3 regions of the Guptibacillus hwajinpoensis genome follow, and region 3 is predicted to be linked to each of the others. Evidence: riboswitches for the same ligand, from Rfam matches in the RefSeq annotation. Region 3 holds a riboswitch; each other region holds the start of a gene.

The links. Region 3 has a riboswitch for S-adenosylmethionine ahead of ABFG93_RS19020 (methionine biosynthesis PLP-dependent protein). Riboswitches for the same ligand answer to the same signal wherever they lie in the genome.
Region 1: another riboswitch for S-adenosylmethionine. It lies ahead of metE (5-methyltetrahydropteroyltriglutamate--homocysteine S-methyltransferase); the one in region 3 lies ahead of ABFG93_RS19020 (methionine biosynthesis PLP-dependent protein).
Region 2: another riboswitch for S-adenosylmethionine. It lies ahead of mmuP (S-methylmethionine permease); the one in region 3 lies ahead of ABFG93_RS19020 (methionine biosynthesis PLP-dependent protein).

The regions. Positions count from the first base shown of each region.
Region 1 covers NZ_CP156674.1:946,631-957,277, forward strand. The annotation lists gene ABFG93_RS04850 (HAMP domain-containing sensor histidine kinase) at 1-76, opposite strand, end outside; gene ABFG93_RS04855 (hypothetical protein) at 317-640, shown strand; gene ABFG93_RS04860 (maltose acetyltransferase domain-containing protein) at 808-1,368, opposite strand; gene ABFG93_RS04865 (MerR family transcriptional regulator) at 1,712-2,458, shown strand; gene ABFG93_RS04870 (hypothetical protein) at 2,508-2,675, opposite strand; gene metE (5-methyltetrahydropteroyltriglutamate--homocysteine S-methyltransferase) at 2,742-5,027, opposite strand; cobalamin riboswitch at 5,162-5,341, opposite strand; SAM riboswitch class I at 5,403-5,508, opposite strand; gene ABFG93_RS04880 (DHA2 family efflux MFS transporter permease subunit) at 5,566-7,014, opposite strand; gene ABFG93_RS04885 (TetR/AcrR family transcriptional regulator) at 7,056-7,676, opposite strand; gene ABFG93_RS04890 (helix-turn-helix domain-containing protein) at 8,039-8,236, opposite strand; gene ABFG93_RS04895 (SulP family inorganic anion transporter) at 8,593-10,044, shown strand; gene ABFG93_RS04900 (LysM peptidoglycan-binding domain-containing protein) at 10,177-10,647, opposite strand, start outside.
Region 2 covers NZ_CP156674.1:2,302,050-2,312,696, reverse strand. The annotation lists gene ABFG93_RS12125 (hypothetical protein) at 1-314, opposite strand, end outside; gene ABFG93_RS12120 (DUF3100 domain-containing protein) at 432-1,244, opposite strand; gene ABFG93_RS12115 (dicarboxylate/amino acid:cation symporter) at 1,478-2,710, opposite strand; gene ABFG93_RS12110 (hypothetical protein) at 2,938-3,225, shown strand; gene ABFG93_RS12105 (M14 family zinc carboxypeptidase) at 3,363-4,574, opposite strand; gene ABFG93_RS12100 (hypothetical protein) at 4,832-5,161, shown strand; gene ABFG93_RS12095 (3-ketoacyl-ACP reductase) at 5,496-6,218, shown strand; gene mmuM (homocysteine S-methyltransferase) at 6,293-7,234, opposite strand; gene mmuP (S-methylmethionine permease) at 7,209-8,612, opposite strand; SAM riboswitch class I at 8,694-8,796, opposite strand; gene ABFG93_RS12080 (GNAT family N-acetyltransferase) at 9,002-10,177, opposite strand; gene ABFG93_RS12075 (hypothetical protein) at 10,170-10,373, opposite strand; gene ABFG93_RS12070 (spore morphogenesis/germination protein YwcE) at 10,582-10,647, shown strand, end outside.
Region 3 covers NZ_CP156674.1:3,686,982-3,697,628, reverse strand. The annotation lists gene ABFG93_RS19035 (DUF456 domain-containing protein) at 1-197, opposite strand, end outside; gene ABFG93_RS19030 (Na/Pi cotransporter family protein) at 319-1,947, opposite strand; gene ABFG93_RS19025 (DUF1189 domain-containing protein) at 2,181-2,987, shown strand; SAM riboswitch class I at 3,089-3,200, shown strand; gene ABFG93_RS19020 (methionine biosynthesis PLP-dependent protein) at 3,276-4,403, shown strand; gene metC (cystathionine beta-lyase) at 4,393-5,586, shown strand; gene ABFG93_RS19010 (bifunctional homocysteine S-methyltransferase/methylenetetrahydrofolate reductase) at 5,583-7,436, shown strand; gene metH (methionine synthase) at 7,417-10,647, shown strand, end outside.

The sequences.
Region 1 (10,647 bases), 1.3 Mb from region 3:
TCTTCTTTTTCCAATTTCGTATATACTGATCAATGTTCTGATCAAGGTATTCAATGAGTTGTTCACGAACAGCCATGTTTCATTCACCCCTATCACAGATTTTGGGAAATATGGGGAGGGTATTGTTTGCTACTACAAGTATAACAGGAAATAACAGCGCTTTTATAGTTACCATATCCGATTAATTAGATCATTTACCACTTGATAACCAGTACTTTATACCTATTTTTTACTAAAAGTCAAAATTCCTCTAATTTATAGGAAGGATCTTATCCAATAAATTCGTAAAGATTACAAGAAAGATGAGGTGACTGGAATGTTAAAACTATTTGGAATCCTTGTGGTCACAGCTGCCCTTAGCTATTTGTTACATCTTTTAACCGTTCGACCTAAAGTAAACTCTTCACAAATAACGATAAATTATTTACTCAGTGATTTTGAGATTCTAAAACAAGATATTATTGAAATCTCTACCTATGACAAACGAATCCACGGGTATGAAAAATTAATAGGAACTACATCTATTAAAGCAGAATCTATTATTATTCAGACCGTTTCACAAAACATTTTACTCCGTCTCCCAAATGAACAACTCTTTATGAAGGAATTAGCTCTTTATGACTACCCAATTCACTATTGAATACAATTATTTATGTGTTCTTTGATTTTTATAACAAAAATCCCCGTACATATAGAGGGGGCCGCCTCTACCTCCATAGCACTGAGTAACCTATTTCAAACAAACTTTATTTAGATTAAACATAACTTGCCCTGAAGGAGACTAATGTTAGCATAGATAATTTCAGATCAAATTTCGATCGTTTTAATCACTCTCGCTGGATTCCCCCCAACAACAACATTCGTTGCCACATCCTTCGTAACAACAGCTCCTGCGGCTACAACAACATTATCACCAATCGTAACGCCGGGATTGATAATCGCCCCCCCGCCAATCCATACATTATTTCCAATTGTTACAGGCTTACCGTATTCTTTGCCCGAATTGCGTTCCACTGGATGAATTGGGTGAGTAGCAGCATAGATATGTACGCCAGGTGCCAGCATACAGTTATCACCAAACCGTATCTCACAAATATCGAGAATGACACAGTCGAAATTCGCAAAGAAATTTTCTCCTACGTGGATGTTGTACCCATAATCACATTTAAAGCTCGGTTCGATATAAACATTTTCTTTCGTTGAGCCAAAAAATTCTTTTAGCAATCTGGTTCGCTCTTCTTCATCTGATTCGGTTGTTTGATTAAATAAACGGGTAATTCGACGTGCATGGTGCCGCTCGTACATCAATTCCTCATCTGCTGGTTCATAAAGCTCACCGTTTATCATTTTTTCTTTTTCAGTTTTCACTAGTATCTCTCCTTCTAAGTGCTCCTTAATATACTCACTAAAACGCAGGGTCAAGAGCCTTCTTTCTTTAAATAGGATAGCATATCTGCCCAAAAATCTTCATTCTCTGTTAAGAAATGACCGCCCCCTAGTATCAGGGAAACTTCACAGGAAGGAATCTGCTTTGCTAGTTTCCTAATTTCACTTGCAGGTGATTAGTATCCTTCTTACCATGCCAGATTCGGACAGGAACCTCACTAATTATTTATCCGTTATAATAAATTGATCTTACGACAACAATCTAAAGTATTGACTCTAACGTAACGTCACCCCTTAAAGTAAGCAGTGAAAGGAGGCCAACACCTTGAAAAAACAGATCAAAGAAGTATCTGATTTAACAGGCATCAGCGTGCGCACGCTACATTATTACGATGAAATTGATTTGTTATCTCCTTATACAACAGAGGCAGGTTATCGTATGTACGCTAAAGACGATCTGGAAAAGTTGCAGCACATCCTCTTCTTTAAGGCACTCGACTTTCCTTTAAAGAAAATTAAAAGCATTCTCGATCAACCTGATTTCAATCGATTGGAAGCTCTCCAGTATCAAAGAGGGATCTTACTTGAAAAACAACAGAGTTTTAGCAATATGATCACCACGATTGATAAGACGATTCGACATGCGAAAGGAGAAATTAACATGACAGAAAAAGAAAAATTTGAAGGGTTTAACTTCAGTCACAATCCTTATGAACAGGAAGCACGTGACCGGTACGGAGACGAAGCTGTAGAGCGTTGCAATAAAAAGCTCGGCAGCTTGACGACAGATGAACAGGAAGAGCTTGGACAGTCGTTTGACATCATCTATAAGAAACTTGCTCAACTACGCAATGATGCACCTGATTCCGGAGAAGCCCAGAAAGCGATCGACGAATGGTATCACTTTCTCAATGGCAACTTCGGTTATCACTATACACTTGAAGCCTTTGAAGGCCTCGGTCAACTGTATGTAGATGATCAGCGCTTTACAAAGAACATTGATAAATACGGTAAAGGATTGGCTAAATTTATCCGAGATGCAATGAAGATTTATGCTGATCGAAACAAGTAACTCCATAATATAAACAGCTCAAACCAGTCAGGTTTGAGCTGTTTAGCTGTTATTCCTTTTTCTTGCCTGCTCCTGAACCAAACGCAATTCCAAGTGCCAGTCCAATTGCTATACCAACTGGAATGTTATCAAGAGCGGCACCTACCCCTGCACCAATTGCGAGTCCTGCTCCTATCCCGAATCCCAACTTATTGGTAGTACTCTTCTCCTTTTTCAATCTACTTCCTCCTCGTACGCTTGTACCTGTACATACGAACAACATTGAGAAAGGTTTCATTCATCCTTACTCATGAACGAGGAATCTTTTTCTTGTTTGTTTTGCAGCACTGACCATCACTTTCAACGCTTCAATTGTCTCCGCAGGCCTTCTTGTCTTTAGGCCGCAATCTGGATTAATCCAGAACAAGTTTTCAGGAAGAACCTGAAGCGCTCTGTCAATGCTTCTGATCATTTCAGTCTGATTAGGAACACGTGGGCTATGAATATCATAAACACCGAGCCCAATCCCCTGTTCATAGGTACTATCCTCAAAAGCTTTAATAAGCTCACCATGACTTCTTGACGTTTCAATTGAAATGACATCAGCATCAAGCGCCTTGATGGATTCAATGATTTCCTCGAATTCCGAGTAGCACATATGTGTATGAATTTGCGTCTCATTTTCAACAGAAGATGTAGCTAGCTTGAACGCATAAACAGCCTGATCTAAATACTGCTGCTGTAGCTCTTTCTTCAGAGGAAGTCCTTCTCTTAGCGCGGGTTCGTCCATCTGAATGATCCGGATACGATTTTGCTCCAGAGCTTCTACCTCTGCTCGAAGTGCCACTGCAATTTGGTTTGCTGTTTCAGCTTTCGTCCGGTCATCTCGGACAAACGACCAGTTAACGATCGTAATCGGTCCAGTTAGCATTCCTTTGACACGCTTATTTGTTAACGACTGAGCATATACTGTTTCTCTCACCGTCATTGGTTTCTCAAATGATACTTCTCCATATATAAGCGGTGGTTTTACACATCGTGAACCATATGACTGGACCCACCCAAACTTCGTAAATTGAAAGCCATTTAATTTCTCTCCGAAGAATTCGACCATATCAGTTCGTTCAAACTCACCATGCACGAGAACATCAAGTCCAATTTCTTCTTGAATCCGAATCCACTTCTCAATTTCTTTTTCAATATAGCTTCTATACGCCTTATCACTTATTTCATTTTTCCGCCATTGTAACCTCTGTTTTCTTACTTCCTTCGTTTGTGGAAAGCTACCGATCGTTGTTGTCGGTAAGAATGGAATCTCAAGTGACTTTTTCTGCAGCTCATAACGAACGTGAAATGGCGCTTTCCGCTTTATGTCTTCAGAAGATTGACTTGATTCTTGAGCTACATCGTCATTTCGATAGGAAGATTGATTCAACTGTTGTACTGCATAAACACTTGATGAGATTTCCTGCCGTATCGCTTCTTTTCCTTCCTTAACTCCCATTGCAAGCAAAACAACTTCCTGGAGTTTTTCATCTGCAAATGAAAGAGCATTGAGCAATACATCAGGGATTTTATTCTCATTTTTTAAGGTAACAGGAACATGTAATAAGCTTGAAGACGGCTGAACAATGAGCCGATCCAATTCAATTTCATTGGTCAGTTCCGATAACACATCGATCTTTTGATCAAGATTGGATCTCCATACATTTCGCCCATCCACGACGCCTGCTGCTAGCACCTTATCTAAAGGAAACCCTTTTTCCTTAATCGCCTTCAAATTTTCACCGCGGTCATGAACGAAATCAAAACCAATCCCCTGAACCGGAAGCTGTATAACGTCATCGTAGTGTGTGACACTTTCAAAATAGGTTTGGAGAAGTACATGTAAGTTTGGAGCTGATTGATGCAACACTTCGTATACCTCTTTATATAAACTACGAACTTCATCTGAAACTGTTGTTACTAGAGCTGGTTCATCGATCTGTATCCACCTTACTCCTTCATTTTCTAATTCCTTAAAGACCTGTTCATATAATGGCAAGAATTTATGAATGACCTCTCTGGTTTGTTCTGGTTCATATCCCTTTGATAAGAGAACGAAGCTTATTGGACCAAGTAGGACTGGCTTCCCTTCAATTCCAAGCTCCTGTTTCGCTTCCCTATAAAACTCAAGCGGACGATTTTGCACAAGTAAAGGTTTACAGTCATTGAGCTCAGGCACGATATAGTGATAATTCGTGTTATACCATTTCGTCATTTCTGAAGCTGATGCTCCCTTTGTACCTCGCGCAATGTCAAAATAGGTGTGAAGAGACACTCGTCCACCGTCATAATCAAAACGTGTTGGGACAATTCCAAACATAACCGCGGTATCAAGGACATGATCGTACAAGCTAAAGTCACCGACCGGAATCAAATCAATCCCTTTTTCCTGCTGTTTTCTCAAATAAGAGAGACGAAGTTGTTTTGCTTCACGATGAAACGTCTCTTCTGATAAATCCCCTCCCCAAAAATGTTCAAGCAGCTTCTTCCATTCACGATTTTCTCCTATTCTTGGATAGCCCATAGATGAACTTTTCACAGTCATTTCCATCTTCCTTTCATAATAAAAGTCTCTTACCGTGAACACTAGATAACAAAAAAATCCCCCTTACGGAAAGGGAGATTTAGTCACACGCTGAACTGCCTATGATTCATCACCTCCTCTATTAACCCGTAGAGTACATGTGCAGACATAAGGCAGGTCTCCTGGCTCAGGTTCAACGCTTCTTACCCCTTCCCATAGATCACAGTGGTTAGTAAGTCGCTCCCCTTCACAGTGGCGGGACCGCGCCGGAATTACACCGGACTTCCCTTTTAAGCCGTGACATCAGTCACAGCACCATATGCTGAAAGTATTCAATTAAGTAATTTAATAAAAAAACTCTTCCCAGTGTAAAAGGAAGAGTTTGATACGGCCTCTTCCTCATCTTGCAGAAATAACTCTGCAGGAATTGGCACCGTTCAAACATACGCTTGATGGTTGCCGGGCTTCATCGGGCCTTTCCCTCTGCCTCTCTTGATAAGGAATTCTATTAAATTAGTATTCATTGTACATGACGTAGATTGAATTGAAAAGACTTTTCTTATTTTTCAGTAATAGCCTGTTGTGCTTTCAATGGTTCTTCTGTCTCTTTTCCAGCGGCGGGCTTTTTAATAAAGAACGCTAACACGAGTCCTACAATCGCCGAGATTCCAGCTACAATAAAGGAGACATTTACACCATGAACAAGACCTTCAACACCACGACCAGGCTGTGCTGCCTGAGACATCACCGTTACAAGCAGTGCAGTCCCCACCGCGCCAGATACCTGGCGCATCGTATTGTTCATCGCAGTTCCGTGTGGAATTAAATGAGCAGGAAGCTGATTGAGTCCTGCGGTCGTAACTGGCATCATCACCATTGCAACCCCGAACATTCTGACAGCATTGACCACTGCTAGATAAGTGAATGATGTTTGCGGCGTTAAATTCGTGAACATAAAGGTTGTAACTGTTACGATGACAAGCCCAATGATTGCGAGCCATCGTGCCCCGAACTTATCAAAGATCCGTCCTGTAATAGGGTTCATAAAGCCCATAATAAGAGCCCCGGGTAACAGCATTAACCCTGACTCAAATGCAGTGAATCCAAGCATATTCTGCATAAGGAGCGGAAGGACAGTTGCTGCTCCAATCATTGCAATAAACACTACCATGCCAAGAACCGTCGTTAAGGTAAAAACTTTGTATTGAAATACCCTAAACTGCAGAATTGGCTGAGTTAATTTTAATTGCCTCAAGATGAACCAGCATAACGAAATTGCACCAACGATCATCGCAATGATGACCTGCTCACTACCCCATCCATTCGTACCTGCACTACTAAATCCATAAAGCAATCCACCGAAGCCTAAGGAAGATAAGACAATCGATAAAATATCCAACTTCGGATTCGTTTTCTCTGTGACATTTTTCAAGATGAGATATGCAAGGATAAAATCAACTATGACGATGGGCAAAATAACATAAAACAGGCTTCTCCATGGGTATTGTTCAACAAGCCATCCTGATAGGGTTGGACCGATAGCTGGAGCAAATGAAATTACAAGTCCAAACATCCCCATAGCTGTTCCTCTTTTTTCAACAGGAAAGATCAAGAATAGGATGGTTTGCATAAGTGGAATAATAATCCCTGCGCCTGATGCTTGAATAATACGTCCAAGCATTAAGATTGCGAAATTAGGAGCAATCGCACAGATTAATGTTCCCCCAGCAAATAACCCCATTGCTGTTAGAAACAGTGTTCTCGTCGTAAACTTCCCAATTAGAAAAGCAGTAATGGGGATCATAACTCCATTAACAAGCATAAAGATTGAGGTTAGCCACTGAGCTGTACTTGCATCAAGGTCCAGATCAACCATAATATGCGGCAATGCCGTCGCTAGTAGCGTCTGATTTAATATAGCAGCGAACGCGCCAGAAATTAACACAAGCAAAAGTGGCACTTTATTGAAAGACCCAATCCCCTGTGATGTTTGATTGTTTTCGCTCATATTTTTCCTTCTTTCTTTAAGTTATCCTTTTTTTCGCGACATCAATTTGTACCTCGAATGAGCCCAGATTTCAGCAGATTTAATTCAATGCGATATTTTATCATGGCGTCTTCGATTGTTAAATCGTTTGAAATACTGTAAATGAGGTTATGAAACGTTACGGCTTTCAAGATTTGCATCACATGAAACACTTCTTTTTTATCAGTAATATTAAGAAGTGTTGTATCTAATAAATCATAAACGTCATTGAATCGATCATTTAATGCTTCCTCTGTTAAATATTTAGAAAACGTGTTCTCAATCTTATAGTTCATATTTAGGAGGACATTCCGAATAAAATCCCTCTGACCGGTATCTTCTGAGTATTCTAGAACGGATAGAAAAATCTCAGCGATCGCTTCGAATGGATCACCATTAAATTTCTTTAAGTTCAAAATAAAATTCTTGTGACGTTCTTTCGCATGCTCATTTAATAAATAAAAGAAAGCATCTTCTTTGTCTTCGAAATATTGATAAAAACTACCTCTTGGTATACCAGCAGTTTTGAGGATATTTGAAATGGAAGCATCATATAACGACACCCTTGAAAACTCTTTTTTAGCGGCATTAATCAGTGTTTGCTTCTTTTCTTCCTTCAAATTAAAAAACGTTTGTTTCGGCATCTCTTATCACCCACTCGATTATTTATGACACGGTGTCATAATGAACAAATCCTACTATATGTGACACGGTGTCATAAGTCAACCAACTCGTACTAGATCGAGAAATATTTTACGCGCCTAACTAGTCTTGCCTTCACCATTTTGGAAAATATCAGTGGAAATAAAGTTCTGCAGAAGTTGTACTTATGATGAGGAGAAATATCAGTAGAGGGGAAACATCTTTTCTGGAGCATTAGGACCTAATTGTTTTCCTGTTTAAGTTTCGTAAATGAAATAAAAGGAGGATGATCTTTGTATAATTTTCATAGAAAAGAGCACTATTCGCTTCGAATAGCGCTCTTTATTGTAACCTTTTGGCCAACTCATATTCGTTCGCCATTTTTAAGCTTCTTTATTAATTCCGTTAGATCTGACTTTTGAACACGCCAGTGACTTCCAATTTTAAATGCAGGGATTTTCCCGTCCTGAACTAATTTATATGTGGTCATCTCGCTGATTTGAAAGTATTTTGCTACTTGAGAGATCGTCATAATATCATGATGCTCGTTATCCTGACTCATCGTATCGCTCCTTATAAATCTGTCTTCTTATTCTAACAAAGTTCCTCTTACCGTGAACCAAACTTCATGAAAAAGATAACTCATTATAACAAATTATAGCAAATTATAATAAATTCTATTAAATTACCACTTAGAACCAACAAAATGAACGATATGATATTAAAATTACTAAAATCAAAATTGAAGTATACAAAAGAAAATAATCGTAATTAAAAGAAAAACTACTATGATATACGCTTACATAACCATTTTCATTTTCATAGATTTCATGCTAAACTTCATCATGTTGCTAACGGACCCGACTTTTATGAGAGTTAAAAGTCATAACTACAATCAAAAAAGAAAGAGGTGCAACATTGAACTTATCTACAATAAAAGAAAATTGGTTTGGTAATGTAAAAAACGATACGCTTGCTGGTATTGTCGTCGCACTTGCTCTAATTCCAGAAGCCATTGCCTTCTCTATTATTGCTGGTGTTGATCCGATGGTCGGATTGTACGCGAGTTTTTGTATCGCGGTTGTGATTGCATTCGTTGGTGGTAGACCTGGAATGATATCAGCAGCTACAGGAGCGATGGCGCTCCTGATGGTCACACTAGTTGCCGATCACGGCTTACAATACTTGCTTGCTGCCACCATTTTAACAGGTGTGATTCAATACCTGCTTGGGGTGTTTAAATTAGCCCGATTCATGAAATTCATTCCTCGATCTGTAATGGTAGGCTTTGTGAATGCACTGGGGATTCTTATTTTCACATCCCAGCTTCCACACTTTGTCGGTGAATCGTGGGGTATGTACGCGATGGTTGCAGGTGCACTTGCGATCATTTATATCATTCCACGCTTTACAAAAGCTGTACCTTCTCCATTAATAGCGATTGTGGTAATTACAATCATCGCTTTGATGACTGGCAGTGGCGTACGAACAGTAGGTGACATGGGTGAATTAACTCAAGCTCTACCTATGTTTTTAATTCCAAGCATTCCGCTTAATTTTGAAACATTAGCAATTGTCTTTCCTTATTCACTAGCACTCGCAATTGTAGGTTTACTTGAATCGTTTTTAACAGCCCAAATCGTTGATGACATGACAGATACAGAAAGTAATAAGAATAAAGAAGCAAAGGGACAGGGTATGGCAAACGTCGTGACTGGATTTTTCGGAGGAATGGCTGGTTGTGCCATGATTGGACAATCAGTGATTAACGTCAAATCTGGCGGACGCGGACGTTTATCTACACTTGTTGCTGGTGTTTTCCTGATGTTCTTAATTCTTGTTCTGAATGACCTTCTCGTTATGATTCCGATGGCCGCACTTGTTGGTGTGATGATCATGGTTTCAATCGGCACATTTGATTGGTCTTCCCTTGCAAACCTTCATAAAATGCCTAAATCAGATAGTGTTGTTATGGTCGTAACGGTTGTTACTGTAGTAACAACTCACGACTTATCAAAAGGCGTGCTTGCAGGTGTTGTACTAAGCGCCCTCTTCTTTGCCGCTAAAATTTCCAAAGTGCGAATCGAAGAGAAAGTCGATGATGTGAATGAGAAAACAATCTACCATGTAAACGGTCAACTATTCTTTGCTTCTGTAACAGATTTCGTTGATAGCTTTAACTTTAAAGAAGAACCGATGAACAAGGTAGAAATCGACTTATCTAACGCTCATGTCTGGGACGACTCAGGTGTAGGAGCCGTTGATAAAGTCGTTATGAAATTTAGACAGAATAAGATTCATGTCGAGATTACCGGTGTCAACCAGGATAGCTCACAGTTGATAGATCGGTTAGCGCTATATAATAAATAAGAAAGTATAAAAAAGAAACGCTCAGAGCTAAATTGAGCGTTTCTTTTTATACTTTTAGACACATTTCTTGTTCCAGATGATTTTGCTGTTTAACGTGTGATAATCGCCTGGAAATTCAAGTGCTTTAACAACCTATTTTAAGACGAATATGTTCTTCTTAACGTATGCCCAATTTTGCGGAAATTTAAAGCGCAGCCGCCAATAAGTTGCTCCGAGGAGGTTATAAACCTCCATTTGTTTATATTTCGCAGTGATACTCTGGATATCTTCAAACCATACCAGATGATCCACCATATTCATATATCGATAACCGTAGTTTGGAGCCTCTGCCACCCACTCATATTGAATAGGAATCCATGCCTCGATGGCACGGTTTTGTGCGTTTTGTACTGAAAGCATTTCTGCCACTCTTCCCGTCTGTAGTGGAAGAGTCCAGTCATACCCATAAAGGCTCATCGCCATCATTATCTTGCGCCGGTTGATCTGTCCAGTTGCATACATCAATACCTGTTCAACCCACCATACAGGCGCAATGGGATCAGGCGGGCCAATCGCGTATCCGTAGTCAATTGTCATAATAGAAACGATGTCTACAATCTCCCC
Region 2 (10,647 bases), 1.4 Mb from region 3:
ACTTCAGCGATAAATGCTGAGCCAAGAAACGTACCGACCATCACAAACATGGCCACTACAATACTTCTCCAGCCAAGCTTTACAAAATCTGTCCATGAGCGCCCAATCGCAATACCAGCATAAGCAAGAATCGGCGTAGCCAGGGCGAGAATATTAATATCCTGCGTCCACTTCACTACGTATTCAGATCCGGGCATAACAGGCATCGAGACGAGAATACCTATAATCCCGATATAAGCAACACTTGGAATATTAATCGGTAAAACGTGCTGAAGAATAAGTCCAGCGAGACAAATGAGAATTAAGACGACCATTCCAGGTATTGCGACTATTGGAAAAACACTGTAGCCGATCCAGTTACCAACCGGCTGAAATGAATCCGAAAATCACTAACAAAAGCGTCCACTCTTGTATATTTTTTAATAGCATCCTTACGCCCCCTTATTTACATCAGCCTTCGCCTGTTTATTCCTTGTTAGCACAGCATACATTTTCTCTGTTAATGGCAAACCAATGAGAATGCTCATGTAGAGACCTGTTGAAAGCGACAGCAAATTACTCGCACCAGCGAAGGCAATAATATCATCTGAAAAGGCAGGAAAAGCTGCGACGAGTGAGCCACTGGCAGCTGCCATCATACTGCCGCTTCCAATTCCGGATGCCATAGCGAATGAAAGCGGATGAAGCGGTGTAATTGTAGCAAGGAAGCCTGAAATAACACCCATGAAAACAGCACCAAACACTGTTCCAAAAATATAAATGGCCATAACGCCTCTTCCTTCAGGCGAATTAAAGCCGTACTTGTCCACGATCAACCCAACATTCGGCTCTCTTGCAACAGAATGCGTCATCCCAATACTCTCTCTTTTAAGTCCAAGCATGACCGCAATCGGCAGCGCTATAAAAATAGTACCAAGGTTACCAAACTCCTGAAGCAATAGGGCTGGCCCCGCTTCAATTAATTTTGGAAGCGATGGACCGATAATGACACCGATCTTCGCAATCAAAAGCGTTACGCCAAGTACGATTAAAGGTTCAGCATTAAGTGCCTGCGCTTTTTTTACAACAGGTGTGAAGAATAACCCCAGTCCAATTAGAATCGCATACAGCATCGGGAGCAACAATATGACACCAGGTCCAACTGTAAACTGAAATACCCCGATCCACTCTGTAAGCGCGACGATCACCAACACAAGAAGGTGCAAACGCCAGTCTTTCCAAATTCCTTTTAATTGATCTGCCACCCGTATCCCCCATTTCCTTTCCCACATAAAAGCTCTAAAGTTATTTTTATCTTAATATTTAGATCATTAGAAGTAAATGGATGATTATGACAAGTACAAATGATTTATATCAAATTATATATATCGTTATGTAAAAAGGCTTTTGTAGCGCTAATTCCTGCTATTTACCCTGCATGACGAATGATGACTACAAAAATAAAAAGCCAGGCATCATCGCCTGACTTTCAGTAAGTTTAAATGGTTGGATCTGCAGTATCAGAGGTTGTTTTGCGATCAATCACAGTTGCTCCGACAAGATCACCCGTTACGTTAAGGGCAGTACAACCCATTCCGACTAAGGCATCAACAGCTGTTAACAACGCCACTGTTTCCATTGGTAAACCAACCTGTGCAAAAACAGTCGCAATCATAACGATTCCTGCCCCTGGAACACCTGCTGTTCCGATTGACGCAAGCGTCCCAACAATGACAATCATCAGCATATCAGTAAAGCTTAAAGGAGCACCTACAACGTTGGCTGCGAAAACCGCTGAAATAGCAATACGGATCGCTGCCCCATCCATATTGATCGTCGCACCGAGCGGTAAACTAAAGCCATAGAGACTTTTTGACAGACCCATACCATTAGCAGCATTCAGTGTGAGTGGCAATGTACCTGAACTACTCTGTGTGACAAAAGCCGTAATCATTGGTGTACGGGCATTCGAGAAAAATCGTTTCGGACTGACTTTGAAGAACAGCATAAAAACAACATAGATCCCTACCTGAACGATTAGGGCAATGTAGAGCACTACAATCATATTTCCTAGCGAGAGAATTGTATGCATTCCCTGGTTTCCGATTGTTTTAGCGATAATCGCAAAAATTCCAATTGGTACGTATTGAAGAATAACATTCATGATTTTAAAGGTTGCTTCGTTCAATCCTTCAATAACTTTATATAAATGTTCGCCAAGTTCACCGTGTTCCTTCGAATTCCTTAATGCGGAAATGGCAATACCGAAAGCGAATGCAGTGAAAATGATTCCAAGTAAATTCATCTCACTAAATGCCGTAACGATATTCGATGGCACAATACTTAATAGAACACTAACGACGCCAGGGTTGTCAGGTACCTCGAAGGACTCCGCAGGATCAATCGAAAGGCCTGTACCTGGATTGAACAAACTTGCAACTGTTAGGCCAACAATAATCGCAAAGGCAGACGTCAACACATAATAAAGAAATACTTTACCACCCATTCGTCCAAGGTTACTTAACCTTGTCTGATTGACACCGACAATCAACGTAAATAGTATGAGTGGGATGATGAGGAATGACAGCAAGTTGATTAACAAATCACCAAGTGGTGCCAAAACCGCTGCTTGCTCACCAAAAACAAGACCAACAATAATTCCAAGTATAAGTGCAATCGTAATTTTTAGTATTAACGATGCTTGTAAATAACCTCTCAAGATCTTCTTCATTGTTCCCCTCCTCACAAACCAAACTGAATTATTCATATATAATTACTAGGAATTAAAATACTACAGATTTGCTCGGAAGTCAAAATACTAGCCCGACAGTGTTCAACCTAAATAACAGGTCTCTAAATTACTTTTAAACTTTAAATCTATTTTTGTGTATAAGTTTGATTCGGGGTGGTTAGACTTTCTAGTAGATTCTATTAAAGAACCAGGAGGAACAAAATGAAATGAACAGTCAAAAGGCTTTTCCCATCACCCCTTTCGAAACCTATCTTGAGATGACCCAGTACGGAACAGAAGTGCATTTTGAGTATGACAAGTACGAGCTGTTGTCAGGAACACTAGAAAATGGAAGAATGTATTTTCTCATTGACTATCATACCGGGTTAACCTATGAGGTTGAGCAAAAAATAGCGGATCTTTTGCTAGAGTTATATGCGAAGGGCAAAGGTGACAAGTTAGTTCAGGAGATTACACCTCGACTTGCTCCATTTTCTTCCCTTTCATACAGTTAAAAAGTCCTGCCAGAGAGCAGGACTTTTTCTATGGAGTTCGTTACATTTTTATCCCACCCTTAAGGGGCAGTAAAACCTCAGGAATGTAAATCAATCGAGAAGAGAAGTTTACTCAAATGAACTCGTCTTCTTTTCATTTAAAAACCATAATCCTGATCCCGATCTGTAAGTGGGATTTCATTATATTCTTCAGAGTCAATACTATATACATCCCCAGTAGTCACTCCGTTGATAATTCCATAGAGACCAAGTTCAACAGCCTTTATAAGCTGTCCCTTTTTCTTCTGACCAAAACTTTGAGTTTGACCAGTTACTTCGAATAACACAGCCCCACTTCCATTAAGAGCAAAGGAACCAAGTGCGGTACCCGGTAGATCTAGATTCTGTGGGTAAAGTGTAATATTGTCAAAAAGAGAATTACCTCTTTCTTGTAAAGCATTATAAGCGGCTACATTTAATTGTTTGGAGAATTCCTCATTATATGTATCTGCATACTCACTATATTTCTCTCCTTCAGCACTCTCAGGATCAGGAATGAAATCTCCCGAAATAGATAACGTAACCTTATCATCTGTTCCTTCAACATAATACTCGCCCTGATGATGCAAATCTACAAACACATCCACTTTTCCAAACTCATCCATTAAGCCTTTATAAACATCACGGACAGTTTGGGCTTCAGGGGTAATGTACCAGCCTGGATTTGATGAATTACTTGGAAAATCTTCAGGTTGAGGCTCATAGTTAAGGTTTGGATTAAAGTCCCGATTCACGTCAAAACCCGGGTTTGAAGCATAATCCCAGTATTGGTTTGTGTAGGTGTAATAATTCCAAGATGGAGTAGCTTCAGCTAGTTGTGGGAATTCTTCAATTACTTCACTCCAGGATAGATCGTTCCCGCGACGATTCAACTCCGTAGCATCCGGGTTAACCATCGGCATAGCCACTATGGTTACTTCTTCCCTGATTTTTTTGGCCTCAGTAGAATTGTTTGATCCAAGTTGCTGTAATAAATTTAACAATGCTGCAGTACCTGTTTTTTCATTTCCATGGATTTCGCTTTGTATTAATATCACTTTATCTCCTGAGCCAACTGTAGCTTTGTAAATTTCACGTCCTTGATTTGAATACCCTGCAACTTCTACATCAACTCGCTCCTGGCTGTTTTTATCAATCTGCTGAAGTTTTTTGCTTAACTCATCATGGCTGATAAACCCTGAAATGGAGTATTCTTGACTTTCTGGTGTTCCAACAAATTGACTATTAGGTGCTGCCATGGCTGGGGTCATTAAACCCGCCGATAAAGCAAGTGTACTGCTTAATAACGCTACTTTTTTCATTCTACCCATCAAATTCCTCCTCGTTTATGATTACCTCACACTGAGTAATTCTAGTTTTTGACTCCTCACCCTGTTAATGACTTTCAAAACAAACCATTTGCACCATGAGTTATTTTCCAAACTAGTGCATTTTACATGTGGATTATCAGATTCTCTTAAAGATAGTTGAAAGGGATCGTTACATTAGAAGGAGTTTGAATGTCATGTATAATAGTACTAGTTGTTCCTAACGGAAGAGTGAAACTAGATAAACAAAGAGGAAATTAATGAAGAATCAATACTTTCTATTAGCTGTTTTGTTTCATTTCATTGCTGGTTGTTTTTCATTCCTAATACTTGATCTCTGGGTAATGGTTCTCATCTATGTAGGTGATTTAATGGGATTCATCAATGATCCTACCCTTGATGAAGGATTACTACTATTTTTCCTTCTCACGGCTCTTGTAGCAAGTGCGATTTATTTTCCAATTGTCGTGTTTACAAGTATTTATCTAAGGTCCAGGCTGCAAATAACAAAGGCACGTTATCTACTAATAATGTTTGGAATATTCCTTCTCTCATTGGTGTTAACTTTCTGCGTTGTTTACCAACTCTAAAGAGTTTCCTTGTTTTATGATTTGTCTTACTAATTCAAAAGAGCTCAGCTGCATGTGCAGCTGAGCTCTCTTAGTAAATCTTTCAAAATGATTTATCCTTCACTTTACCCCACCCTTAAGGGGCAGTAATACCTCAGGAATGTAAGGAGGCAACTGCCCCTTAAGGTCCGATTGGTTCAACTAATATTTGTACACCTCGTAACTGTAACCTTTTTTAGCTATAGTTAAACATCATGATATGTTCACCCACTCTCGAACAATCCTTAATCTTTGAACATTATTGCTACTACCCTTAGACTTAACAATAGGGAATAACAGAAAGGATGGTTCAGAAATGGGTCAATCAATTACCGGAAAGATTGCATATATCACAGGAGCAAGCAGTGGCATAGGTCGCGCTACTGCTCTGGAATTAGCTAGAGAGGGAGTAAACGTTGGGTTAATTGCCCGTACAGAAAGCAAACTGAAGGAAGTTGCACAGGAAGCGGAAACGCTAGGAGTGAAGGCATCAGTTGCGACTGCTGATATTGCGAATATAGAGGAAGTAGATCAGGCAATCGATCACTTACAAAATGAATTAGGCTCAGCAAACATTCTGATTAATAATGCGGGCATTGGATTAAATGGATCATTCTTAGACCTTAAACCAGAAGACTGGAAGCACACGTTTGAAGTAAATGTATACGGTACGTACCACGTCACACGGGCCGTTTTACCCCAAATGATCAAGAGAAACAACGGGGATATTTTCAACATCTCCTCAAGTAGCGGTCTTAAAGGGACAGCTGGTTCTACTTCCTATAGCGCTTCGAAATTCGCAATCCAAGGGATGACCGAAGCACTGATGCAGGAAGTGCGTCGAAATAACATTCGCGTGTTTACACTTAACCCTAGTCTAGTCGCAACTGAGCTTGTATTTGGCGATAAACTTGATGAACAGGATAAAGAGAAATATATGCAGCCGGAGGATTTAGCTGAATATATGGTTGGGCAGCTAAAGCTCCATCCTCGGATTTTCATTAAACAATCGCTGCAGTGGGCCACAAATCCATTTTAAAAAAATGTAACCCGTTAAGCGCAAAAAGAAGGGGAACGTCCATTTTATATTGGACGTTCCCTTTCTCCATATACTCAGCGCCATTTTTGATAAATTTCTTCTATATCATGAGGTCTCGTTCTGCAACAACCTCCTATTAAACGCGCTCCCACCTGAAACCACCTTTTAGAGTCTTGATCCAATTCGGAATGTGATTGCTCTCCCTGCCATGTTTTGGAGCTAGATTCATAAACTTCTCCGGAATTCGGGTAAACGATAACCGGTTTTTTTGTGTGGCTATTTACCTCTTTAATAACCTCTTCTACAAATGAAGGAGAAGCGCAATTCACTCCGATTGCAGCAAGCTGCTTTATCTCTCCAAAACGTTTGGAACACTCCTGTAATGGTGTCCCATCACTAATTTCCTTTCCATTTCTAATAGAAAAGGAAAGCCAGGCATAAGTATGTGGAAATTCTTCTAACAACGAAAGTAATACGTTTGCTTCTTGAAGAGAGGGAATTGTTTCAAATGCTAACAGATCAGCTCCTGCGTCAATTAATGCTTTTATTCTTGAACGGTGAAAATGAGCTAATGTATCGTCAGAAACGCCATAATCCCCTCTATACTCTGAGCCGTCTGAAAGAAATGCTCCATAAGGTCCTACTGATGCAGCAACAAGAGGTTTAGGCCTGGTCAATTGCTCATTCTGCTCCCAGAAATCATCACGCGCTTTTCTTGCTAGCACTACTGTTTTCTTAATTAACTCGATCGATTCCTGCTCGTTTAAACCACGTGCTTTAAGCCCATCTATTGTTGCCTGGTAGCTAGCGGTTATTGCACAGTCCGCTCCAGCATGGAAATAATCTAGATGAACTTGATAGATTAATTCAGGGTTCTCAAGTAATACCCGTGCTGACCAGAGAGGATCATTTAAATCACATCCATAATGTTCCAGCTCTGTTGCAAGCGCACCATCTAATATCATAATCGAGTAATCACGCAAAATGCCTTCAATAGGATCGTTTTTCAGTAACATAATTGACTCCCTTTCTCTTCATAGATTTAGTTAGATAATAGCTCCCATAACAAAAAGCAATAAAAGGAAAGCCACAATACAGGGCAATTCTCTGTGTAGGGTCAAAAGCGATCCCGATCAACGAAGCGAGACAGAGCAGAAAAGCAAGCACAGGGACGAGAGGATATAATGGAGTCCGATATCCCAGGTCTTTTACCGAATACCCTTCTCTTATAAATTGTTTCCGAAAGAGAAATTGTGACGCACAAATGCTCATCCACACCACTACCACCGCAAGACCCGAAATCGAAACGAGTACAACATAGACTGTATCTGGCGCAATCACGCTAGATAAGAGAGCTAGCACCCCGCCTAACATACTAAACATCACGGCATTTAGCGGGACACCCTGTTTATTTAGCCTGGAGAAAAACGGTGATATCGTTCGCTTATCTGCGAGCGACCAGAGCATTCTTGAAGAAGCATACAACCCGGAATTTGCAGCAGATAAGATCGCTGTTAAAATAACGAAGTTCATAATATCGGCTGCAAATGGAACACCAATCCGTTCAAGAACAGCCACAAACGGGCTTTCTAATACGCCAGCATCTGAAGCTGGAAGAAGAGCTGATAAGACGAAGATCGAACCGACAAAGAAAATAATTAATCGAAACACCGTAGTACGAATAGCTTTCGGAATTGTTTTTTCTGGATCTGCTGTTTCTCCAGCTGCGATACCGATTAATTCTGTTCCAGAGAAAGCAAAATTCACCGCTAACATGGTCATAACTATGGCAAATGCACCATTTGGAAAAATACCTTCATTCGTAAAATTGGAGAAAACCGATGTGTGTGTACCTGATTCCATCGGGATAAAACCAAAAATTGCTGCTCCCCCTAAAATAATAAAGAGGATAATTGCTAATACCTTAATGAGGGAGAACCAGAATTCTGTTTCTGCGAAAAATTTAACGGTAAGCACATTAATCACAAAGATTAATGCGGCGAACAATCCACTCCACATCCACACACTGATGAATGGAAACCACCGCTGCATCAGCATCCCGGCGGCAGTAAATTCGGAACCGAGAGCTACTGTCCAGGTTAGCCAATATAACCACGCCACCGTATACCCGGTACCTCCTCCGATGTACTTAGCTGCATAACTATGGAAAGCGCCTGTTTCTGGCATATGTACAGAAAGCTCCCCTAAACATAGCATGACAAGGTAAACAACAAGCGCCCCTACTAAATAGGAGAGAATCGTGCCGACTGGACCAGCCTGTTGGATCGTGTATCCAGAACTTAAGAATAGACCGGTCCCAATAACTCCACCAAGCGATAGCATCACGACATGTCGTGACTTCATTTTCCTTTGAAATTCCTGCTTCTCTTCCATTTCATACTCCTTTTCTTCCATCCAGAAAACCCAAAAAACGCACTCTAAAAGAGTGCGTTACTGACAAAATAAAACCGAAGGCTCTCATCTATCAGGTTTATCACCCGCTGGAGTTAGCACAGTATCCGATGGACCTGTTGCTGAGGTTTCAAAGGGCCAGTCCCTCCACCTCTCTGGATAAGAAATTATATTTTAACAAAAATATCAATTTATTAACTATTTGTCAAGGTATTGCCAGATTAATGCGAACGACCATTTTAATCAGGTATCTCACTCATTCATTGTATAGTAATTAAGAAGACATGAATTGTATGTCGAACCATGGATTGCATTGGCAAGTTACCTAATTCATACCTAAACACTCATTGCGATGGTCTAAATTTCTCCATTTAAAAGAAATCCATAAAATTTGTTTCTCTCTTCGACAAAATCCCCTTCAACACCTCAACGTCCTTCTTAGGCCCTTGAAGTAAACCAGCTTCATATAGAAATGCAGGGTTCTGGTATCCAGTCAGAATAGCCGTGAGTGTACTAATATTACAGCGAAGTCCACGTTTTGGTGGATGCTTGCAGGAGGCATTAGTATTATCCCCTTTAAACATCTTTACACCGTCAGAATGAATTTGAAAACTACCATTGTTCCATTCAGCCTGTTCATCAATAATATGTAGAAACAGAGATTCACCCTCATTCAATTCGAATGGATAGAGTTGTAGAAAGGCTTCAACGTCGATAATTCGTGCCATAAAATATGGCTCAACATTTGTTTTCACTTTTGGATTCGAAAGTATGAAAGGAAATGGATCTCCTTCGTGCGTTAGAATCGTTCCACCTTCAATCATGGAATCATGCTGACACAGATAGTTCCATAGACCTCTTCTCGCTTCCCCATCCAGACAGACAAATTCCTCCACTTCAAGGGAACGATCTTTCACTTGATAATACACATACCCAGTTATATTCCCTTCTTCATTCGTATAGCCAGCAAATAAAAACCCTTCTGAATAAACCCGTTCCTTCCACCAGCTTTCAGTGCGCACAAGCATGCCATTGAAGCGTTGAGCAAATTCTTCGTACACTGGATTAAGTGTTTCATACACATTTGTAAGAGCAATTCTACGTACTTTTCCGCCTACTTGAGGTAACGTGTTAAAATCTTCCTTATTTAATTTGAGCTTTTTCCAACTACTAAGCACTTCGAATCCGAATTTGCGATAAAACGGGATGTGAAAAGGATGAAGATAGGATATTGTTTGGCCTTTATTTTTCATTTCTACAAGTGCATGTCGAAGCAGACGTGCAACCCTGCCACCTCTTCTAAACTCCGGATATGTAGCAACTGAAGCAACCCCTCCCATTGCAAAGGACCTGCCGGCAATAAACGTTTCAAAATCAATCAGGTGAAGTTTGGCTGCAAGACTTCCTTCTTCATAATCTCCCCAGATTTCATGCTCACTATAGGCAGCTATCTTCTTCTCTAGATCCTTTTCAGGGATTTTATATTGAAAAGCATATTCCGAAAGCCGTATCGCATCGATTACTTCTTTTTTCTCAAGTTTACGCATGTTCATCCTCCTGTATTGAATGACTTCTTTTCATAACAATAATGAATGGTCCAATAATTGGAATAACCCCTCCAAGTAGTGAAAACACGGCAAGCAAACCAGGGTCAGGGTTGTTCATCTTGATTAAGTCAGATAAGTAGTTCCCATTTCCATCCGGTGCTAAAAAAACACTGCATAGAAAATAAATCCAATCCATAAAATAAGCAAAGAGATTCTTTTCATAACACGCCCCACTTCCTCTACATTTTACTTAAAGCATAGAGTTCGGACAAATTATTCTCAAATATGTGTAGAATTTTTGAACAATTATGGTATACTGATTGTAACAAAACAGTCACAAATTATTCTTAATTCTGACACAAATCATAATTTGTAAGCGGTATCATTAAAAGGAGTTGTTAACTATGGATGTCTATATGGTCTATCTTTTCGTTATTACGGCTACACCACTGTTTCTGTGGCAAGATTAT
Region 3 (10,647 bases):
TCTGCTGCGAACAACAATGCTGTAAGTAGGACTTGTAAGATCCAAAAGCTGATTGTCATGGAGCTGAATTCATATAATATCCCATATAAAATAAAACCTATGTAAATGAACAATACAGATGGAATAATCGGATAAATAAGCCCGACAAAGGCTACGAGAAATGCAATACTCACTAGACCCCAAACCAATATATCCATGTTGCAACTCCTTTCTTCCTTCTATTATATACATTTGTTCCTATTCATTCTACGTATATGTGATTGAGAAAGATTCATAAAAAAACGGAAGCAGAGTAGAAAAACCTCTGCTTCCATAGTATTATTCTTCCCCAATAACTGCTTCTGCTATGTTAACTGCATGGTCACCTATTCGTTCGAGGTTACTGATGATATCGACAAATACAATTCCTGCACTTCCAGAACACTCTCCTTCATTTAAACGAAGAATATGCTGTTTACGAAGCGTTCTTTCCATTTTGTCAATTTTATCTTCAAGCTTAACAACTTCCTGCGCTTTCTCAACATCCCATTTATCAAGAGAATCAAATGCTTCTTGAAGTGCTGAAAGTGTAAGGTTGAACATTTCATCAAGATCAGTCATAGCAACATCAGTCATTTTAACTTTGTTACTAAGTTGATAATCAACGAGCTCTACAATGTTTTCCATATGATCCCCAATTCGCTCAATGTCACGAACTGAATCCATCAACATACCATGGCGAGTTGATTCTTCTCCCGAAAGAGAAGTAGCGGATAACTGAATAAGATAGTCAGTAATTTTGTTATCAAGATTGTTGATTGCTTCTTCATACTGAACAGTTTTCTCAGCACTTTTTGGACTTTTTGATGTTAAATAAATTGAAGCTTCTTTTACACCTTTATATGCGAATTCACTCATACGAATGACTTCTTCTTTAGCCTGGCCAAGCGCTACAGATGGAGAACGCTCAATGAACACAGGATCTAAATGCTTCGGCTTATATTGAATGGCTGAATCATCACCTGGAATAATCTTTGTAACAAGTACTGCTAGCAACGCTATAAATGGAAACTGGATAACAGTATTAGAAACGTTGAAAATACCATGAGCAAATGCGATCGTCATTTCTTCATTTAGATTGAGTACTCCCTGAAGATAAGCGATAAAAGGAGTGTAAAGAGATAAAATGATTAAAAATATCGTTGTACCAATCAGATTAAATATGACATGAGTAAGAGCTGCTCTCCTTGCTGCTACTGATGCTCCAATTGATGCGAGAACAGCTGTAACTGTTGTACCTATATTATCACCAAATAGGACAGGCATAGCTGCTTGTAAGCTCATTGCATCCTGTGAAAAGAGGCTTTGAAGAACACCAATTGTTGCACTGGAACTTTGCACAATGACCGTGAAGACTGTTCCAATTACTACTCCGAGTATAGGATTGTCACTCATACTAACCGTAAGATCTTGAAAAGCTTGAAGGGTTCTTAAAGGCTTCATACCATTACTCATAAGTTCAAGACCGTAGAATAGGCCACCAAAACCAAAAATGATTTGGCCAAGATAACTGATTTTCTTGTTTTTAACAAAGAAAATTAGCACGGCACCTATAAAGATAATCGGTAGTGCGTAATCTTTAATTGGAATACCGATGATAAATGCAGTAACAGTAGTACCAATGTTAGCACCCATTATGACACCAATTGCCTGTCTTAAGGTCATAAACCCTGCGTTTACTAAGCCGACAGTAAGAACCGTAGTCCCTGAGCTAGTTTGCAATAATATGGTAACTACTATACCAGCGAGCACACCCATAAATGGATTCGTTGTAAAGCGATCCAGAATGTCTCTTAAGCGATCACCTGCTGATCGTTGAAGGCCATCTCCCATGTACTTAAGTCCAAACAGGAAAATACCCAGACCTCCCACAAATTGAAAGATCATCTCCTGAACGTTGAGTTCCATCATTTCAACCCCTTGCACCATGATTTATTTTTTCGACAATACTCAACAAAGTCCCTTGTCTATTATCTACATCACCCCCACCTTTGTAAAGAGTTAATATAGATTTGTAAAGATATTATTGAATAACCAGGTTTGTTTCAAAAAAGTTTCAATATCATTATTGTTCCTATCTCCTTTTATAAGCTAAACTAGTTCTGGGGAGATACACCCTGAAGTGGAGAGGAGATTTTGATTTGAACATTTTCAAACAACTTTTTTACAGTTTATTTTCACCAAAAATGATGGCTCGCTTTCGTTTTCAAAAACTCGGCAAGCCGATTCTTTATGTTTTCTTGTTAATGTTTTTAACATCCGTACCTGTTGGCATCATCACCGCCATCTCATTTACAAATGCGTACGATGAATTAAAAACGTATATGACGGAGGTTCCTGATTTCACTCTTCAAGACGGGACGTTAACCTCAGATCAAGATAAGCCACTTGTTCGAGAGGAAGGTGAAGGCACTTTCATTTTCGATGCAACAGGTGAAACAAAGCCTGACGATGTTGAAGCTTACGATTCGGTCATTGCGTTTTTAGAAGACAGAATTATTATCAATGAAAACGGAGCCCGGCAGGAGTTTGATTACAGTAACTTTAGTACAATGACATTTACTAAACATGACGTAATGGAGCTTTCTAAAAACCTTGATAGCTTGCTCCCTATTTTCATTCCTTTACTTATATTTGTCGTCTATTTACTACAAACGGGTCTTAAATTTATCGGTATTACCGTTCTGGCAACGATCGGCCTACTATTGCGCAGTATGACCAAACGTAAAGTGTCCTACAAACAATTATGGGTGCTCTCCGTTTATGCTGTTACAATTCCTACGATATTCTTTGCCATCATGGCATTGATTAGGACAACTGTTCCTTTTGGATTCCTTGTTTATTGGTTTGTTGCAATCACACTTCTTTATTTGACGTTAAAAGAGATACCTCTTCCTAAATCGCGTGGTGTATCTAATGAACGTCATCACGAAGAAAGCAATAAATAGAAGGAAGTTTCAGATTATTTTGCATAAACCCTTGCAATTCACTTTAAAGTGATGTAGATTATTGAAATAACATTCATTTAATTAACTCCATATTATTTTAATTCTTATCAAGAGAAGCAGAGGGACTGGCCCTACGAAGCTTCAGCAACCACCGTTTTTTTTTACGGAAAGGTGCTAATTCCAGCAAGTTGATTTCAACTTGAACGATAAGAAGAAGAGCAGCCAAAGTCTTCTTCTTATAGAGGGCTTTTTTTTATTGCCCTAATTAATAAAAAAAGGAGAATGATTATGCGAAATCACCACCATGAAACGTTACTTGTCCAATTAGGAAATAAATCAGACCCACAAACCGGAGCGGTTAATCCACCTGTGTACTTTTCTACATCATATAGTCACGAAGGCATCGGACAATCAACAGGGTTTGATTATTCAAGAACCAAAAACCCAACGAGAGCTGTTCTTGAATCTGCTGTAACTGAACTTGAACACGGTGATCAAAGTTTCGCCTTTAGTTCAGGAATGGCTGCGATTCAAGCGGTTCTTTCCCTCTTTAAAAGTGGTGATCACATCCTCGTGTCAGATGACCTTTATGGAGGGACCTATAGGTTGTTCGCTCATGCAGAAAGTCATTTTGGTATTGCTTTCACCTATTTTGATAGCCAGAATACAGACTCAATTCAAACAATGTTGACTGATCAAACAAGAGCAATTTTTGTAGAGAACCCATCTAACCCGTTAATGATACTTGCTGATTTAAAAGAAATAAGCCAGATCACTAAACAGAATGATTTATTGTTTATTGTTGATAACACCCTTTTCACCCCGTTACTACAGAATCCATTAAAACTAGGCGCAGATATTGTTGTGCATAGTGCGACCAAATATCTGGGAGGTCATAATGATGTCCTTGCAGGACTGGTCATAGCCAGAGGACAAATGATCTGTTCTGAAATAGAAATGTATCAAAATGGAGCCGGAGCTGTTCTTTCCCCACTTGATTCTTGGTTATTAATACGAGGTATGAAAACACTCCCGCTTAGAATGAAACAACATGAAGCAAACGCTAGAATCGTCGAGGAATACCTGGTCCAGCATGACGCTATTACAGATGTCTTTTACCCCGGTAAGGGAGGCATGCTCTCCTTTCGGCTGCGTTCAGAAGAGTGGGTTGATCTCTTTCTAAGAAACCTAAAGCTTATTACTTTTGCCGAAAGCCTTGGAGGTGTAGAGAGTTTTATTACCTATCCTGCCACACAAACACATGCTGACATTCCTGAGGACATCAGAATCAAGAAAGGCGTCTGTAACCGGTTGCTTCGATTTTCTGTCGGAATCGAACAAATTGATGACCTACTCGAAGATTTAGAACAAGCGCTGGCTATTTTCACTAAGGAGGGTGTACAACATGAACAATAAATCGTATTCATTTCAAACGAAACTGCTTCATAACGATCACAAATTTGATAAACAAACAGGTGCTGTTAGCGTTCCGATCCAACAGGCTTCAACCTTTCATCAAATTGATTTTGATCAGCCTGGTAAATATGATTATAGCCGCTCTGGAAATCCCACTCGTGAGGCGCTAGAAACGACAATCGCTAACCTCGAAGGCGGTGCAAGGGGTTTTGCATTCGCTTCAGGTATGGCAGCGATCTCTACTTCTTTTATGCTGCTATCTCAAAACGATCATGTACTGATTTCAGAGGATGTTTATGGAGGCACTTACCGCATGATCCATGACGTTCTTGGCAGGTTTGGTATCGAGCACACATTTGTCGATATGACAGATCTCGAACAGGTCGCAACAGCCATTCAATCCAACACAAAAGTAGTCTACATTGAAACGCCCTCCAATCCGCTCCTCAAAATCACGGATATCCAGGCTGTCGTTAAACTCGCTAAAGCAAATGAGTGTTTGACGTTTGTTGACAATACATTTATGACCCCGCTTCTGCAACGTCCACTGGAATTGGGGGCAGATATTGTCCTTCATAGTGCTACTAAATTTATCGCTGGGCATAGTGATGTTGTTGCTGGCCTTGCAGTTGTGAAGGATGAAACGTTAGGGGAAAAGCTTGCCTTCTTACAAAACTCATTCGGCTCTATCTTAAGTGCTCACGATTCATGGCTCGTTCTAAGAGGAATCAAAACCCTGCATTGCCGGCTTGAGCAATCCTCCATATCTGCGTTCCGAATTGCACATGGTTTATCTAAGGAACCACTGGTTGAGGAAGTTTATTATCCTGGCTTCTCTTATCATCCCGGTCATTCTACCCATCTTTATCAGGCGTCAGGCCCTGGAGCAGTTCTATCCTTCCGCCTCCCTGATGAACATGCAGTAAGGATGTTTACGAAGCACATTCAAATCCCGGTGTATGCCGTTAGCCTTGGAGCTGTAGAATCAATCCTTTCCTATCCTGCTAGAATGTCACATGCGTCAATGCCTCCTTTAGAGCGACAAAAGCGTGGCATAACAGACGGATTATTACGACTTTCAGTAGGGCTTGAGAATGCTGATGATCTGCTAGATGATTTCAAGAAGGCATTTGCTGAAATAAACAAACACTATAAGGCCGTCTCGGAAGGAGTGCAATTATGAACCTTTTAGAAAAACTAGAAACTTCAGTATTAATAGCAGATGGCGCGATGGGAACTTTACTCTATTCGTACGGCATTGATCAATGCTATGAAGAACTAAATCTTTCACATCCGGAAAAAGTATTGAATGTCCACAGAGCTTATGTAGAAGCCGGTTCAGATGTGATCCAGACGAATACGTATGGAGCTAATTATATAAAATTAGCCCGCTATGGGCTTGAAGATCTTGTAAAAGAAATCAATACAGAAGCTGTCAGGCTAGCAAAAAAGGCTGCTAATGATGAAACCTACGTATTGGGGACGATCGGTGGCATTAGAGGTATAAATACAAAAGGTATCTCGCTTGATGAAATTAAACGGAGTTTCCGAGAACAGCTATACTGTCTACTGCTTGAAGGTGTGGATGGGATTTTACTTGAAACGTATTATGATCTCGAAGAACTGATTACAGTGTTAGAGATAGCAAGAAAACAGACTGATCTTCCATTAATTGCACAGGTTTCCATGCATGAACCAGGCGTTCTGCAAAATGGCACACCTCTCCCCACTGCTCTTAAAGAACTTGAAGTAGCAGGCGCTGATGTAACTGGAGTAAATTGTCGACTCGGACCCTATCATATGATTCAGGCTCTAGAACAGGTTCCTCTTTCCAGAAGTTACCTTTCTGCCTATCCAAATGCGAGTTTACCTGACTATGAAGATGGAAGACTCATCTATCCCACTGCACCAGATTACTTCCGTGCAAGTGCTGAAGCACTTCATAAACAGGGGATCAGGTTGATCGGAGGCTGCTGTGGTACAACACCAGAACACATAGCAGCCATCGCCAGCTCTTTGAAAGATGCCAATCCTGTCACTCAAAAAAAGGTGATCGTGAAAGAAAAAGCTCCTTTAATGCTAGAAGCTGATGCTAATCGAGAACCGCACCTTCATGAAATTGCTAAGAAGCATCGATCCATTATTGTCGAGCTTGATCCCCCGAAGAAATTAAATACTGAAAAATACTTGAAAGGTGCGAAAGCTCTTCAAGAAATAGGAGTAGATGCGATCACACTGGCTGATAATTCCCTTGCGTCACCAAGAATAAGCAACACTGCTATGGCGTCGATTATCCAATCTCAATTTAATGTACGTCCTCTTGTTCATATTGCTTGTCGAGATCGAAACATAATTGGACTTCAATCGCATATAATGGGTCTTCACACTCTCGGTATCAATCAGGTTCTGGCTGTTACAGGCGACCCTACGAAAATAGGAGACTTTCCAGGTGCAACTTCTGTCTATGACGCATCCTCTTTAGATCTGATTCAGCTGATCAAACAATTTAATGAGGGAATTTCTTACTCAGGAAAATCACTGGGTTTAAAAACCTCATTTTCAGTAGCAGCTGCTTTTAATCCAAATACCCGTCACCTGGATCGCGCCGTTGCAAGACTTGAGAAAAAGCAACAATATGGTGCTGATTATTTCATTAGTCAACCGATCTACAACGAAGAACAACTACTTCAAGTTCATCAAGAAACAAAGCATTTAACCTGCCCGATTTATATCGGCATTATGCCATTAACAAGCTCTCGTAATGCAGAATTCCTCCATAATGAAGTGCCTGGAATTAAATTATCAGATTCAATTCGCCATAGGATGGCTTCAGCACCAGACAAGACCGCTCAAGAAGAAGGAATGGCAATAGCTAAATCGTTGATCGATGCTGCCATTGACTTATTTAATGGGATTTACTTGATTACGCCCTTCCTTCGCTATGAGTTAACCGTTGAACTAACTCGCTATATTAAAGAAAAGACCCGACAACAGGAAGAAAGGAAGATACGTAATGGCCTCCACATTGTTTGAAGAACAATTAAAGAATCGGATTTTAGTCCTTGACGGCGCAATGGGAACGATGATTCAACAAGCGAATCTGTCATTTGAGGATTTTGGCGGTGAAGAATATGAAGGTTGCAATGAATACCTGTCCTTAACAGCTCCAGAGCTCATTTCTTCTATTCATGATGAATATTTAGCTGCCGGTGCTGACATCATTGAAACAAATACTTTTGGTGCTACAGATCTTGTTCTTGATGAATACGACCTTGGTGCATATGCAGAAAAGCTTAATTACGAATCTGCACTTCTCGCAAAGACAGCAGCTACAAAATTATCGTCTAAAGAAAAACCCAGATTTGTTGCCGGGGCGATGGGACCTACAACCAAAACATTGTCCGTTACTGGTGGAACCACGTTTGAAGCCCTCTCTCATTCATACGCCATTCAAGCAAGAGGACTTCTCAAGGGCGGCGTTGATCTCTTACTTGTGGAAACAAGTCAGGATATGTTGAATGTGAAAGCTGCATTTATTGGCATTACGAGAGCTTTTGAAGAATTAAACCGGTCGGTACCACTAATTATTTCAGGAACAATTGAACCAATGGGAACAACCCTTGCAGGGCAAAGCATCGAAGCCTTCTATTTATCGTTGGAGCACATGAACCCTGCTGTTGTAGGACTAAACTGTGCAACTGGCCCTGAATTTATGAGAGATCACCTTCGCTCTCTTTCAGATCTTGCCACAACTGCTGTGAGCTGTTATCCAAATGCTGGCCTTCCTGATGAAGAAGGAAATTATCATGAAACACCAGAAAGTCTCGCGGCTAAAATAACTGGCTTCGCAGAAAAAGGCTGGCTTAATGTTGTTGGAGGATGTTGTGGAACGACTCCTGCACATATTGAAGCCATTGCTGAATCTGTAAGGGGACTTAAACCAAGAAACGCGCCTGAATCGCACCCACACGCGATTTCCGGGATAGAACCATTCGTATATGACGAAAGCACTAGACCTATTCTAGTTGGAGAACGTACGAATGTGATTGGGTCACGCAAATTTAAACGCCTTATAGCTGAAGAGAAATTCGAGGAGGCGTCCGAAATTGCACGTTCACAGGTGAAGAAAGGCGCACAGGTTATTGATATTTGTCTTGCAAATCCCGACAGCGATGAGCTTGCTGATATCGAAAACTTTATGAAATATGTCGTGAATAAGGTGAAAACGCCTTTGATCATTGACTCTACTGATGATGCTGTCATAGAAAAAGCTTTATCCTATTCACAGGGAAAAGCAATCATCAATTCGATTAACCTTGAAGATGGAGAAGAGCGATTTGAAGCAGTCGTTCCACTCATTCATAAATACGGGGCTGCGGTGGTGGTTGGAACAATCGATGAAACCGGTATGGCAGTTTCATCTGAACGAAAGCTCGAAATCGCGAAGCGGTCTCATGACTTACTTGTTTACAAATATGGGCTGAAGTCCTCTGACATCATCTTTGATCCACTCGTTTTCCCAATAGGAACTGGTGATGCACAATACATTGGTTCAGCAGCCGAAACTATCGAAGGAATTAGACTGATTAAAAAGAATCTGCCGTATTGTCAAACGATTTTAGGCATCAGCAATGTTTCTTTTGGTCTTCCTCCAGTTGGGCGAGAGGTCCTGAATGCCTCTTATCTTTACCACTGTACTAAAGCTGGCCTTGATTACGCCATTGTTAACACGGAAAAGCTTGAACGATATGCGTCTATTTCTGAAAAGGAAATTCAGCTAGCAGATGAGCTGCTTTTCCAAACTACTGATCAGACACTTGCAGATTTTACAGCGTTTTATAGAGGTAAGAAAAAGGAAAGTAAGGTTCAAATCTCTACTCTAACACTTCAAGAACGCCTTGCACTTTATGTAGTAGAAGGAACCAAAGAAGGATTAATCCCTGATCTAGAAAAGGCATTACTGGAGTATCCTTCCCCTCTCCAAATCATTAATGGTCCATTGATGGCGGGTATGGCAGAGGTAGGCAAGCTATTTAATGATAATCAACTGATTGTAGCTGAAGTGCTTCAAAGTGCTGAGGTTATGAAAGCATCTGTCGCCTACTTAGAACCTCATATGGAAAAAGAAGATTCGTCCAGTACAAAAGGGAAAGTATTATTAGCTACCGTTAAAGGTGACGTGCACGATATTGGAAAGAACCTGGTTGAAATCATTTTAAGTAATAATGGCTTTAAAGTTCTTGATCTAGGAATAAAAGTGACTCCAACCGACCTGATCAAACAGGTTGAGGAACATCAACCTGATTTCATTGGACTTTCTGGACTGCTTGTGAAATCAGCTCAGCAAATGGTATTAACCGCCCAGGATATGAAGCAAGCTAATATCTCTATTCCAATTTTGGTTGGCGGTGCCGCTTTATCGCGTAAATTTACCGACAATAAAATCTCTGCTGAGTACGATGGTCCAGTATTTTATGCGAAAGATGCAATGTCTGGATTGTCAATTTCTAACCAGCTTAGCAATGAAGAAGAGAAGAAAATGTTAGTTGAAGAACATTCTAAAAAAATTGCTTCTCTCCCATCTACTATTTCGCCCCGTGCATCGGGGGGAGGGACAGCTGTAGCTGTTAAACCTGTATCAACCGTCTCATCAGCACCGGTATTTACGCCTGATGATCTCAAACCACATATCTTAAGGAATTATTCTGTAGCACATATCGAGCCATATATTAATATGCAAATGCTAATAGGCCATCATCTTGGACTTAAAGGAAAGGTATCAAGACTTTTAAACGAAAAAAATGAAAAGGCTCTTCACTTAAAAGAAGTTGTTGACCAACTTTTAACCCGTGCCAAAAAGGAAAACTGGATAAAGCCTTCAGCTAAATACCAGTTCTTCCCTGCCCAGTCTGACGGAAATGATGTCATTATTTACGATCCTGACGATACTCAAACGATTATTGAACGATTTACATTTCCTCGTCAGCAAAAAGAGCCTTTCTTATGTCTTGCAGATTATCTTAAATCTGTATCCAGTGGTGATATGGACTATGTTGGATTTTTCGCTGTTACAGCAGGCAAAGGAATTAGAGAACGATCTGTGGAGTTAAAGAATCAGGGAAACTACCTTGAAAGTCACGCTTTACAGGCTCTCGCGCTTGAAACAGCTGAAGGGCTCGCCGAGCATGTCCATCAGCTTATGCGTGATAAATGGGGGTTCCCTGACCCAACAGATTTCACAATG